DNA from 2 places in the Polaromonas sp. P1_A2 genome. Region 1 is predicted to be linked to the other one. Evidence: riboswitches for the same ligand, from Rfam matches in the RefSeq annotation. Region 1 holds a riboswitch; the other holds the start of a gene.
The links. A riboswitch is a leader RNA that binds a small molecule or an ion and turns the genes downstream of it on or off. The one in region 1 is predicted to bind S-adenosylhomocysteine.
Positions count from the first base shown of each region.

Region 2: linked by a shared signal. The riboswitch ahead of ahcY (adenosylhomocysteinase) and the one ahead of metH (methionine synthase) in region 1 are both predicted to bind S-adenosylhomocysteine.

Region 1 is NZ_JBFTZI010000004.1:81,310-87,186, forward strand. Features, by position in the region: gene metH (methionine synthase) at 1-2,621, opposite strand, end outside; S-adenosyl-L-homocysteine riboswitch at 2,637-2,728, opposite strand; gene AC1D09_RS16435 (Bug family tripartite tricarboxylate transporter substrate binding protein) at 2,800-3,777, opposite strand; gene AC1D09_RS16440 (homocysteine S-methyltransferase family protein) at 3,973-5,019, opposite strand; gene AC1D09_RS16445 (rhodanese-like domain-containing protein) at 5,088-5,480, shown strand; gene recQ (DNA helicase RecQ) at 5,541-5,877, shown strand, end outside.
Region 2 is NZ_JBFTZI010000007.1:46,632-52,508, reverse strand. Features, by position in the region: gene AC1D09_RS21945 (tripartite tricarboxylate transporter substrate binding protein) at 1-708, shown strand, start outside; gene AC1D09_RS21940 (TetR/AcrR family transcriptional regulator) at 695-1,279, opposite strand; gene AC1D09_RS21935 (MFS transporter) at 1,386-2,624, shown strand; gene AC1D09_RS21930 (HAD-IIB family hydrolase) at 2,627-3,421, opposite strand; S-adenosyl-L-homocysteine riboswitch at 3,644-3,716, shown strand; gene ahcY (adenosylhomocysteinase) at 3,820-5,250, shown strand; gene AC1D09_RS21920 (TlyA family RNA methyltransferase) at 5,408-5,877, shown strand, end outside.

The sequences.
Region 1 (5,877 bases):
CCGCTGACGCTGGCCGCCGGGGTCATGGCCAGGCTTTCGGTCAAGGCCATGCCGATCTCGCCGGCCTTGAGCAGTTCGAACATCTCTTTCTTGACGCTGTGGTCCGGGCAGGCTGGGTAGCCGGGGGCCGGGCGTATGCCCTGGTATTTTTCGGCGATCAGCGCCTCGCCGTCCAGCGATTCGGCCGGCGCATAGCCCCACAGGTCCTTGCGCACGCGCTGGTGCAGGCTTTCAGCGAAAGCCTCGGCCAGGCGGTCGGCCAGTGCCTTGAGCATGATGGACGAGTAGTCGTCGTGGTCGTCGAGGAAGTATTTTTCCTTCTTCTCGGCGCCTATGCCGGCGGTCACGGCGAAGACGCCGATGTAGTCGGAAACACCCTTGGGCGCGACGAAATCGGCGAGGCAGCGGCTGGGCCGCATCACGCCGTCGATCGCGGTCTTTTCGGTCTGCTGGCGCAGGCCGTACCAGGTCATGGCCACTTCGCTGCGCGTCTCGTCGGTGTAGATCTCGATGTCGTCGCCCACACTGTTGGCCGGGTACAGCGCCATCACGCCGTTGGCGGTGAGCCAGCGGCCTTCGATGAGGCGCTTGAGCATGCGCTGCGCGTCGCCGTACACACGCACGGCCTCGGTGCCCACCACCTCGTCTTTCAGGATGGCCGGGAAGGGGCCGGCCAGGTCCCAGGTCTGGAAGAAGGGGCCCCAGTCGATGTAGTGCGCGAGCTCGGCCAGGTCGAAGTTCTTGAACACGCGCCGGCCTGTGAACTTGGGCACCGGCGGCGTGTAGCCGGCCCAGTCCATGGGCGTGGCATTGGCGCGCGCCTTGGCCAGCGGCCACATGGGCACCTGCTTTTTGTTGGCGTGCTGGGTGCGCACCTTGTCGTAGTCGGCGTAGAGCTCGTCGATGTATTTGGCCGCCTGGTCGGAAAGCAGGCTTTGCGCCACGCTGACGCTGCGCGAGGCATCGGGCACATAGACCACCGGGCCTTCGTAGTGCGGCGAGATCTTGACGGCCGTATGCACCCGGCTGGTGGTGGCGCCGCCTATCAGCAGCGGGATTTTTTTGATGCGGAAATGCTCGTCCTTCTGCATTTCGGCGGCCACATACTGCATTTCTTCCAGGCTGGGGGTGATCAGGCCGGACAGCCCGACGATGTCGGCGCCCTCGACCTTGGCGCGCGCCAGGATCTCGTGGCAGGGCACCATCACGCCCATGTTGACGACCTCGAAGTTGTTGCACTGCAGGACCACCGTGACGATGTTCTTGCCGATGTCGTGCACGTCGCCCTTGACGGTGGCGATGATGATCTTGCCCTTGGTCTTGACGTCGCCGCCGGCGGCTTCGAGCTGCAGCTTTTCGGCCTCTATATAGGGCAGCAGGTGAGCCACGGCCTGTTTCATCACGCGGGCGCTCTTGACCACCTGGGGCAGGAACATCTTGCCCTGGCCGAACAGGTCGCCGACCACGTTCATGCCGTCCATCAGCGGGCCTTCGATGACGTGCAGCGGCCGGCCGCCTTCGGCCAGGATTTCGCGGTACATCTCCTCGGTGTCTTCGGTGATGAACTCGTTCATGCCGTGGACCAGCGCATGCGACAGGCGCTGGCGCACCGGCAGGGCGCGCCATTCGTTTTTCTTGCTGTCGTCCTTGGCGCCGCTCTTCGCGGTTTCGGCCACTTCGATCAGGCGCTCGCTGGGCGTGAGCTCGGGCTCGCCGGGTTTGTAGACGGGCGTGCGGTTAAGCACCACGTCCTCGACGCGCTCGCGCAACACCGGGTCCAGGTCGTCGTAGACGCCGACCATGCCGGCGTTGACGATGCCCATGTCCATGCCGGCCTGGATCGCGTGATAGAGAAATACGGTGTGGATGGCTTCGCGCACCGGGTCGTTGCCGCGAAAGCTGAAGGACACGTTGGACACGCCGCCCGAAACCTTGGCGCCGGGCAGGTTCTGCTTGATCCAGCGCGTGGCGTTGATGAAGTCGACCGCGTAGTTGTTGTGCTCCTCGATGCCGGTGGCAATGGCGAAGATGTTGGGGTCGAAGATGATGTCCTCGGGCGGGAAGTCGAGTTCGTCGACCAGCACGCGGTAGGCGCGCTCGCAGATTTCGATCTTGCGCTCGTAGGTATCGGCCTGGCCTTTTTCGTCGAAGGCCATCACCACGGCCGCCGCGCCGTAGCGCTTGAGCAGCTTGGCCTGCTGCTTGAAGGGTTCCAGGCCCTCTTTCATGGAAATCGAATTGACGATGCCCTTGCCCTGGATGCAGCGCAGGCCGGCCTCGATGACGCTCCATTTGGAACTGTCGATCATGATGGGCACACGCGCGATGTCGGGTTCGCTGGCGATCAGGTTCAGGAAGCGCACCATGGCGGCCTGGCTGTCCAGCATGGCCTCGTCCATGTTGATGTCGATGATCTGCGCGCCGTTTTCCACCTGCTGGCGGGCCACCGCCAGGGCCTGTTCGTATTCGCCGTTCAGAATCATCCGGGCGAAGGCCTTGGAGCCGGTGACGTTGGTGCGCTCGCCGATGTTGACGAACAGGGTGCCCGCGCCTATGTCGACCGGCTCCAGGCCGGACAGCTTCATGGGGGGAACGGAGACGGAATTTTCAGTTTCGGACACGGACTCACCTTGGGACTAAGGTGAGCGTCGTTGCAAAAGGCCGCCGCCGGCGACCTGTAACCCAAGCCTGACGGACGCTAAGGTCCGCTGCAACGCTCCTTGGGTAGCCGGTATTTTAAGCGCTGAAGCCCTGTTGCGCCATTTCCCGGTGCGAAGCCCCGGGAAATGGGGCGCATGCTCAATCCAGCTTGATTTTGGCCACCTTGATCAGGCGGCCATAGTCGGCATGCTCTTTCATCACCATATAAGCAAAATCCGCCGAGGTCATGGGGCTGGGCGTGGCGCTCATGCGCGCGAACTTTTCGGCCGTGTCGGGCGTGTTGAGCGCGGCGGCAAAAGCCTTTTGCAGCTGGTCCGTCGTGGCTTTGGGCAGGTTGGCCGGGCCGAAGATGCCGAACCAGGTGCTGATGTGGAAACCGGGCAGCACGTCATTGATGGTGGGAATCTCGGTGAAGCTGCTGGAGCGGTTGATGGTGGTCACGCCGAAGGCCACCAGCTTGCCCGACTTGATATTGGCGCTGGCCGAGGCCAGGTTGTCGAACATCAGGTCGGTCTGGCCGGACAGCAGGCTGGCCTGCGCCTGGGCCGAGCCGCTGGAAGGCAGGTGCACCACGCTGATTTTGGCCAGGCTTTTGAACAGCTCGCCGGCAAGGTGGCCGGCGCTGCCGTTGCCGCCCGAGGCATAGTTCAACCGGCCGGGGTTCTTGCGCGCATAGGCGATCAGGTCCTTGGTGTCCTTGATGTTCAGGCGCTTGGCCGTCTCGGCGTTCATGACCAGCACATTGGGCACACGGGCCACCAGCGTGATGGGCGTGAAGTCCTTCAGCGCGTCATAAGGCATGTTGGGATAGAGCCAGGGGTTGATGGCATGGGTGGCGACCGCGCCCATGACCAGCGTGTGGCCGTCGGCCGGCGCCTTGGCGACCAGCGCGGCACCCACATTGCCGCCCGAGCCGGGGCGGTTGTCGACCACCACTTCGGTCTTGAGCATGGGGCGCAGCTTGTCGGCCAGGATGTGCGCGGCGTTGTCCAGCGGGCCGCCGGCCGGATAGGGAACGACGATGGTGACGGGCTTTTGCGGCGCCAGCTGCGCCTGGGCCGCCAGGGTGACGGTGGCCACGGCGAATGCCGCGGCGATCTTGATGAATGAACGCACGTTCAGGTTTCCTTTGTGATGATGGGTTGTCAGGCCGCGGGCGGCTGCGGGACACAGCGCCGGAAAGTGAAAAGCCAGGCCGGACAAGCGGGCCTGACTATAGCCGCTAAACGTGACGCGCCCGGTCAGGTACCGCCTGGATACTTTGTAACGGCCGGGCCGGAAAGAGACGCAGTGAAGCGACCGGGGTGGCCCTCAGGCGGCTTCTTTGTAGAAAGCGCCGCGCTGCCGCGAGCGTGCGGCCACGGGGGCCACGGCATGCGCGATGGCGCCTATGTGGTCCGGCGTGGTGCCGCAGCAGCCGCCCACGATGTTGACCAAGCCTTCGTCGGCGAACTCGCGCAGCAGGCGCGAGGTGACGTCGGGCGTCTCGTCGAAGCCGGTGTCGCTCATGGGATTGGGCAGGCCGGCGTTCGGGTAGCAACTGATGAAGGTGTCGCCGGCCACGCGGGCCAGTTCCTGGATGTAGGGGCGCATCAGGGTGGCGCCCAGCGCGCAATTGAGGCCTATGGCCAGCGGCGCGGCATGGCGCACGCTGTGCCAGAAGGCAGTCACGGTCTGCCCGCTCAGGATGCGGCCCGAGGCATCGGTCACGGTGCCGCTGATGATCAGGGGCAGGCGCTCGCCGGAGTTGTCGAAGTACTCGTCGATGGCGAACAGCGCCGCCTTGGCATTGAGCGTGTCGAAGATGGTCTCGACCAGCAGAACGTCGCTGCCGCCCTTGACCAGGGCCTCGGTCTGTTCGTAGTAGGCCTTGCGCAGCTCCTCAAAGCTGGTGTTGCGCGCGCCGGGGTCGTTGACGTCGGGGCTGATGCTGGCCGTCTTGGGCGTGGGGCCCAGGGCGCCGACCACAAAACGCGGCTTGTCGGGCGTGGAGAACTTGTCGCAGGCGGCGCGGGCGATGCGGGCCGATTCGTAGTTCATCTCGACGGCCAGGTCGGCCATGTCGTAGTCGGCCTGGGCCACCGTGGTCGCGCCGAAGGTGTTGGTTTCGATCATGTCGGCGCCGGCGGCCAGGTAGCCTTCATGGATGTCCTGGATCACGTCGGGGCGTGTGAGGCTCAGCAATTCGTTGTTGCCCTTGACGTCCTTGTGGAAGTCCTTGAAGCGCTCGCCGCGGTACTGGGCTTCGCTGAGCTTGAAGCGCTGGATCATGGTGCCCATGGCGCCGTCGAGGATGGCGATGCGTTGTTCCAGGATGGCCGGCAGCTGCTGCCCGCGGGTGTAGGTGATTGGCTTCATGCCCCGATTTTAAGATGGGCTCCGTTTTGCGGCGGACTTTCCTCGACAATAGGGGTATTGCCCTGAACATGAAAAACTTTCAACCCAAAGAAGCCTGGACCTGGCTGCAGTCGCATCCCGACGCGCTGTTCGTGGACGTGCGCATGGAAATCGAGTCGCTGTACGTGGGCCGCCCGCCGGGCGTGGTCAATGTGCCGTGGTACGAGTACCCCGACCTGCAACCCGACGCGCAGAAGTTCGCCGAGGCCGTGGCGCGCGAGGCGGCCGGCAAGGCGCAGCCGGTGCTGCTGATCTGCCGATCCGGCAAACGCACGCTGGACGCGGGCAAGGCGCTGGAGGCGGCCGGCTTCACCGACGTGCAGCATGTGGTGCACGGCTTCGAGGGCGAGCTCGACGAGCAGTTCCAGCGCTCCACGCTCTCGGGTTGGCGCTTTGACGGCCTGCCCTGGGAGCAGATGTAGGCCCCGCTTCCCCGGCTTGCCCGGCCTTCGCGCAATCCGCTTTCATTTTCCATTCCGACCTTGTCCTCCCTCCCCGTTTCTTCCCCTTCCACCCCGCTCCACGTGCTGGCCGAGGTCTTCGGCTACGACAGCTTCCGGGGCCCGCAGCAGGCCATCGTGGACCACGTGGTGCGCGGCGGCGACGCGCTGGTGCTGATGCCCACGGGCGGCGGCAAGTCGCTGTGCTACCAGATACCGGCCATCGTGCGGCAGCAGGCCGGCCACGGCGTGACCGTGGTGATCTCACCGCTGATCGCGCTGATGCACGACCAGGTCGGGGCGCTGCACGAGGCCGGCGTGTCGGCGGCCTTCCTCAATTCCACGCAAAGCTTCGACGAAAGCAGCCAGCTTGAAAAGC
Region 2 (5,877 bases), on a different contig from region 1:
GGCTACACGCTGGCGCAGATTCCGCTGGGTGTGTTCCGCCTGGGCTACACGACCAGGATCAACTGGGACCCGGTCAAGGACATCAGCTATGTGATCAATGTGACCGGCTATGCCTTCGGCATCGTGGTGCCGGCCGACAGCCCGTTCAAGACCTGGGCCGACTTTGTCGCCTATGCCAAGGCCAACCCGGGCAAGCTGACCTACGGCTCCACCGGCACGCTGACCAGCCCGCACCTGACGACGGAACTCGTTGCGCAGAAAGCCGGCATTGAACTGCAGCACGTGCCCTACAAAGGCAGCGCCGATTTGATGCTGGCACTTGTCAGCGGCCAGCTGATGGCCGGCGCCGACAGCACCGGCTTTGCGCCGCAGGTGGAGGCCGGCAAGCTGCGTGTGCTCAATACCTGGGGCGAGAAGCGCCTCGACAAATTCCCGAACGCGCCCACGCTGAAAGAGCTGGGCTACGACATCGTGCAGAACTCGCCCTTCGGCATAGGCGCGCCCAAGGGCACGCCGCCCGAGGTGGTCAAGCGTTTGCACGATGCCTTCAAGAAGGCCATGGAAGAGCCCAGCTACGTGGCGGCGCTGGGCCGCTATGACATGCTGCCCAACTACCTGAGTTCGGCCGACTACACGAAGTTTGCGCAGGACACGGTAGTCCGCGAAAAAGTCTTGATCGACAAGCTCGGCTTGGCTAAACCAAACTAGCGGGCTCGATGCCGGCCAGTACGAACAGCTCGTCGGCCAACTGGTCGGCAAGAGCTGCTTCCACGCCCGAGCCAAAAATCAGCCGGTAAACAATGGGGGCCATCATGTGGTCCAGCACCTGCTGCACCGTGGGTGTGGCGTCGCCGCGCGCCTGGGCCCGGCTCACCAGCAGCGTGGCTTCGGCGCGGCGGTTTTTCAGGCAGTTGGTGTCTTCCGGGCCGGCCAGCGCGGCCGCCGCCTTCAGCATGGAGGTGCATCCGGGCTTGTTGAGGTGGGTGATCAACTCCCGGGCCCAGGCCGCGAGTTCGGCCTTCAGGTCGCCGGTCTCGGGCAGGGGGCGGTTCGGGTCCAGCCGCTGGGTCGCGGTTTCGCCGAGCAGGCCGTTCACGTCGCCCCAGCGCCGGTAAATGCTGGAGGCGCTGACGCCGGCGCGCTCGGCCACGGCCGGCACGGTCACCTTGTCGCGGCCTTCCTGGGCAATCAGTTCTTCGAGCGCCTTGCGCACCACGGCCTGCACCTGGGCGCTGCGGCCGCCTGGGCGCTTGTTCTGGGGTGTTTGTGGAATGCTCATCAGGGCCGATTTTAGCCTAAAAGCAATGATCTTTGCGTTAATTTTCAAACCGGTATAGAATTCACAAACGCAAATAAATTCGCTTTAAGAAAGTCGAGCGTTTCCCATGAGCACACCCGCCGCCCCCTCTTTGCAAGCTTCTTCCGTGACCAAGGCATCCCGCTGGCAATTGCCGCCCGCGGCCGCCTTCCCGCTGCTGGCCGTCCTGTTGTTCGCTTTTTTTGTGGCGGGCAGCGCGCCCTCGCCCCTGTTTGTGGTGTTCCAGCAGCAGTGGGGCTTTTCGCCGGCGCTGCTGACGGTGGCGTTTGCGATCTACGCGATTGCGCTGCTGGCCTCGCTGCTGGTAGCGGGTTCGCTGTCTGACCACATCGGCCGGCGGCCCGTGGTGTTTACCGCCTTGCTGCTGCAGGCCGGTGCGATGCTGACTTTTCTGCTGGCCGAGGGCATCAACGGCATCATCGCCGCGCGCATTGTTCAGGGCATCGCGACCGGCATGGTCAGCGGCGCGCTGACGGCGGCGGTGGTGGAAGCGGCCCCGGCCGCGCAAAAACGCCTGGGCGCAATGATAGGCAGCGTTTCGCCGCTGGCGGGCCTGGCCGTGGGCGCGCTGCTGACGGGCGTTGCGGTCAAGTTTGCGTTGCACCCGGTGCCGTTGGTGTTTGGCGTGCTGGCCGCCATTTGCGTGGCGGGTGCGCTGGCCACCCTGTTCCTGCCTGAAAGTGTGACGCCGCGGCCCGGTGCGCTGGCCTCACTGGTGCCGCGCATTTCGGTGCCGGTGCAGGCGCGCGGCGAGTTTGTGCGCGGTGTGCCGACCATGCTGGCGGTCTGGTCGCTGGCGGGCCTGTACCTTTCGCTGGTGCCCTCCATGCTGCAGCAAATCTTCGGCATCCACGACGGCATCGTGAATGGGCTGGCAATCTCCATCTTCTTCGGCCTGGGGGCCGCCTCGCCGACCTTGCTCAGGAGCCTCTCACCTGTGCGCATGAGCGCCCTGGGCATGAGCTTGCTCGCGGCCGGCGTGGGGCTGGTGGCGGTCTCGTTGGCCGCCCATTCCGTGGCCTTGTTTTTTGCCGGCACGGCGCTGGCCGGTTTCGGCGGCGGCTCGGCTTTCTCGGCCCAGGTGCAGACCCTGGCCCCCCTGGCTCAGCCCCATCAGCGCGCCGAACTGTTCGCCGCGCTGTATGCCACGAGCTACCTGGCTTTCAGTGTGCCGGCCATGCTGGCCGGCCGGCTGATCGCGCCGCTGGGCCTGCCGGCCACGGTGGAGGGTTATGCCACGCTGGTGCTGGCGGTGGCCGCGCTGGGCGCCTGGCTGCGGTGGACTTCGGTGCGCCGCGCGGCTTAACCCTAACCCAGAAGGGCGCGGGCTACTTCGGTAAAGCCCGCGCCGCGCTCGCCACGCGTCACATAACGCGGCAGGTGTGCGAGCTGCGGCACAAAGCGCGCAATATTCGCCACGCCCACGCTGTTGGCAAAAGTCTTGAACATCAGCTGGTCGTTGGTTGAATCGCCGATGTAGGCCCATTGGTCCATCTCGGCGTCCAGGTCGCGCTGCCAGCGTTCGCGCACTATCCAGCGCGCGCCCTCAAGCTTGTTGTGCTCGCCGTACCAGCCGTTGATGTGGATGCTGCTCACGGTGGCGTGCATGCCCTCGCTTTTCATCAGCGCCACGACGGCGGCGATCTGCGCATCCGTGAGCCGGGTGAACTCGCTGTGGTCTATGGCGATGTCGGTCTCGCGGCCCGGTGAGTCGGTGGCGCGGGTCACGCCGGGCAGCTCGCGCTCTATCCGCGCCAGCACGGACTGCATGCGGGCGAAGTTGCTGCTGCGCGTCGCCGCATCTTGCTGGTAGATCTTGGACAGCGGTCGTGGCGCGGCGCTTGTGGCATCCGGCAGCAGCGCCACGGCGCCGTTCTCGGCCACGATGGCATCGACGGGCCAACGCGCCGCGAAAGGCTCACTCCAGCCCACGGGCCGGCCGGTGATGGCCACCACCCTGAGTCCTGCGGCCTTCAAGGCACCCAAAGCCTGCAGCGCATCGGTGGTGATTTCCCCCTCGGTGGTCAGCGTGTCGTCGATGTCGGTAAAGAGGCCGGTGACGGCCCGGCGTTGCGCGGCGGGCCAAAGGGGGAGTTCTTGCATGGTGAAATTTTCTCACGGGGATGTACGTCATCAGTGGGTGCCGCGGAACCGGCTTTGCCGGGCCGCAGGCACCGTCCCCTGCAAGGGGAAAAGGGCTACACGAAGTGAGCCCGATAGGGGTGTGCCAATTTTTCGGCTTTGCCGGCCCCAGGCGCCGCCCCCTTGAGGGGGGAGCAGGCTACACGAAGTGAGCCTGAACGGGGGAGTTCGGTATAATCATGGCTTCCTGAGGAGCGTTGCAAGCCACACCACGTGGACCAGGCTCAGGACTTCATTGCAACCACGCTCACCCGCATGCGCTGTCTCTCAAGCCGGGTGAATGACTGAATTCCCCCTTCCTTGAATGCCGCATGCCCGTGGCGATTTTGCCCAGTTACGTTTGATTTTTGGAGAACCGTATGAGCGCCGTCTTGAAGCCTTCCACCGACCACATCATTGCCGACATTTCGCTTGCCGCCTGGGGCCGTAAGGAACTGAACATCGCCCAGACCGAGATGCCCGGCCTGATGGCCATCCGCGAAGAGTTCGCGAAGGCGCAGCCGCTCAAGGGCGCGCGCATCACCGGCTCGCTGCACATGACCATCCAGACCGGCGTGCTGATCGAGACCCTGCAGGCCCTGGGCGCCGACGTGCGCTGGGCTTCGTGCAACATCTTTTCCACGCAGGACCACGCCGCCGCCGCGATCGCCGCCGCCGGCACGCCGGTGTTCGCCATCAAGGGCGAAACCCTGGCCGACTACTGGGACTACACCCACCGCATCTTCGAATTCAACGGCGCCAAGGGCACGCCTGAAGAAGGCCCCAACATGATCCTGGACGACGGCGGCGACGCAACGCTGCTGATGCACCTGGGCACCAAGGCCGAGAAAGACGCCAGCCTGATCTCCAAGCCCACCAGCGAAGAAGAAACCTGCCTGTTCAACTCGATCAAGGCCAAGCTCGCGCAAGACCCGACCTGGTACAGCCGCCGCCTGAAGAACATCATCGGCGTGACCGAGGAAACCACCACCGGCGTGCTGCGCCTCAATGAAATGTCGGCCAAGGGCACGCTGGCCCTGCGCGCCATCAACGTCAACGATTCCGTCACCAAGTCCAAGTTCGACAACCTCTACGGCTGCCGCGAATCCCTGGTCGACGCGATCAAGCGCGCCACCGACGTGATGGTGGCCGGCAAGGTCGCCGTGGTGGCCGGCTACGGCGACGTGGGCAAGGGCTCGGCCCAGGCCCTGCGCGCACTGAGCGCCCAGGTGTGGGTGACCGAGATCGACCCGATCAACGCCCTGCAGGCCGCGATGGAAGGCTACAAGGTCGTGACCATGGAATACGCCGCCGACAAGGCCGACATCTTTGTGTCCGCCACCGGCAACAAGAACGTCATCACCTACGCACACATGGCCGCGATGAAAGACCAGGCCATTGTCTGCAACATCGGCCACTTCGACAACGAAATCGACGTCGCCTCGCTCGAGCAATGCAGCTGGGAAGAGATCAAGCCGCAAGTCGACCACGTGATCTTCCCGGACGGCAAGCGCATCATCCTGCTGGCCAAGGGCCGCCTCGTGAACCTGGGCTGCGGCACCGGCCACCCGAGCTTTGTGATGTCGTCCAGCTTCGCCAACCAGACCATCGCCCAGATCGAGCTCTTCACCAAGAAGGACGCTTACGAAGTCGGCAAGGTCTATGTGCTGCCCAAGCACCTCGACGAAAAGGTCGCTCGCCTGCACCTCAAGAAGGTCGGTGCTGTGCTGACCGAGTTGAGCGATGAGCAGGCTGCTTACATCGGGGTGTCGAAGGCCGGCCCGTACAAAGCCAATACCTACCGCTATTGATTTTTCGTGGCTACTGCGCGACCCGATAGCGGCGTTGCGGGTCCCGATCAGGCAATCCTCATGCACCTCAAGTGCATTCCGGTTGCCTGACACCCGCGCCTTGCTCTCGGGCCGCTCGCTACACCCTTGAGGCCGACGGAATACCGAGAACCACCACATGCGCGCTGACCTCTTCCTCGTTGACCACGGCCATGCCGCCACCCGCTCCCAGGCCCAGCGCCTGATTGCCTCGGGCGTGCAGTGGCGCGCGGAAGCGGACGCCCCCTGGAAAAAGGTCGCCAAGAACGGCGACGAGATTCCTGAAGGCGCCGAGCTGCAGCTGCTGGACACTACCGAAGCCAAGTACATCTCGCGCGGCGGGCTCAAGCTCGAAGGCGCGCTCAAGGCCACGGGCCTGAAGGTGGCCGGCCTGCGCTGCCTGGACATAGGCCAGTCCACCGGCGGTTTTACCGACTGCCTGCTGCAGCACGGCGCCGCGCAGGTGGTGGGCGTGGACGTGGGCCACGGCCAGCTGCATGCCAGCCTGCGGGGCGACCCGCGTGTGGTCTGCATCGAAGGCCTCAATGCGCGCTCCATGACGGCCGCCGACCTGGTGGCCGGCCATGCGGGCGACAGCGGCGACATGGA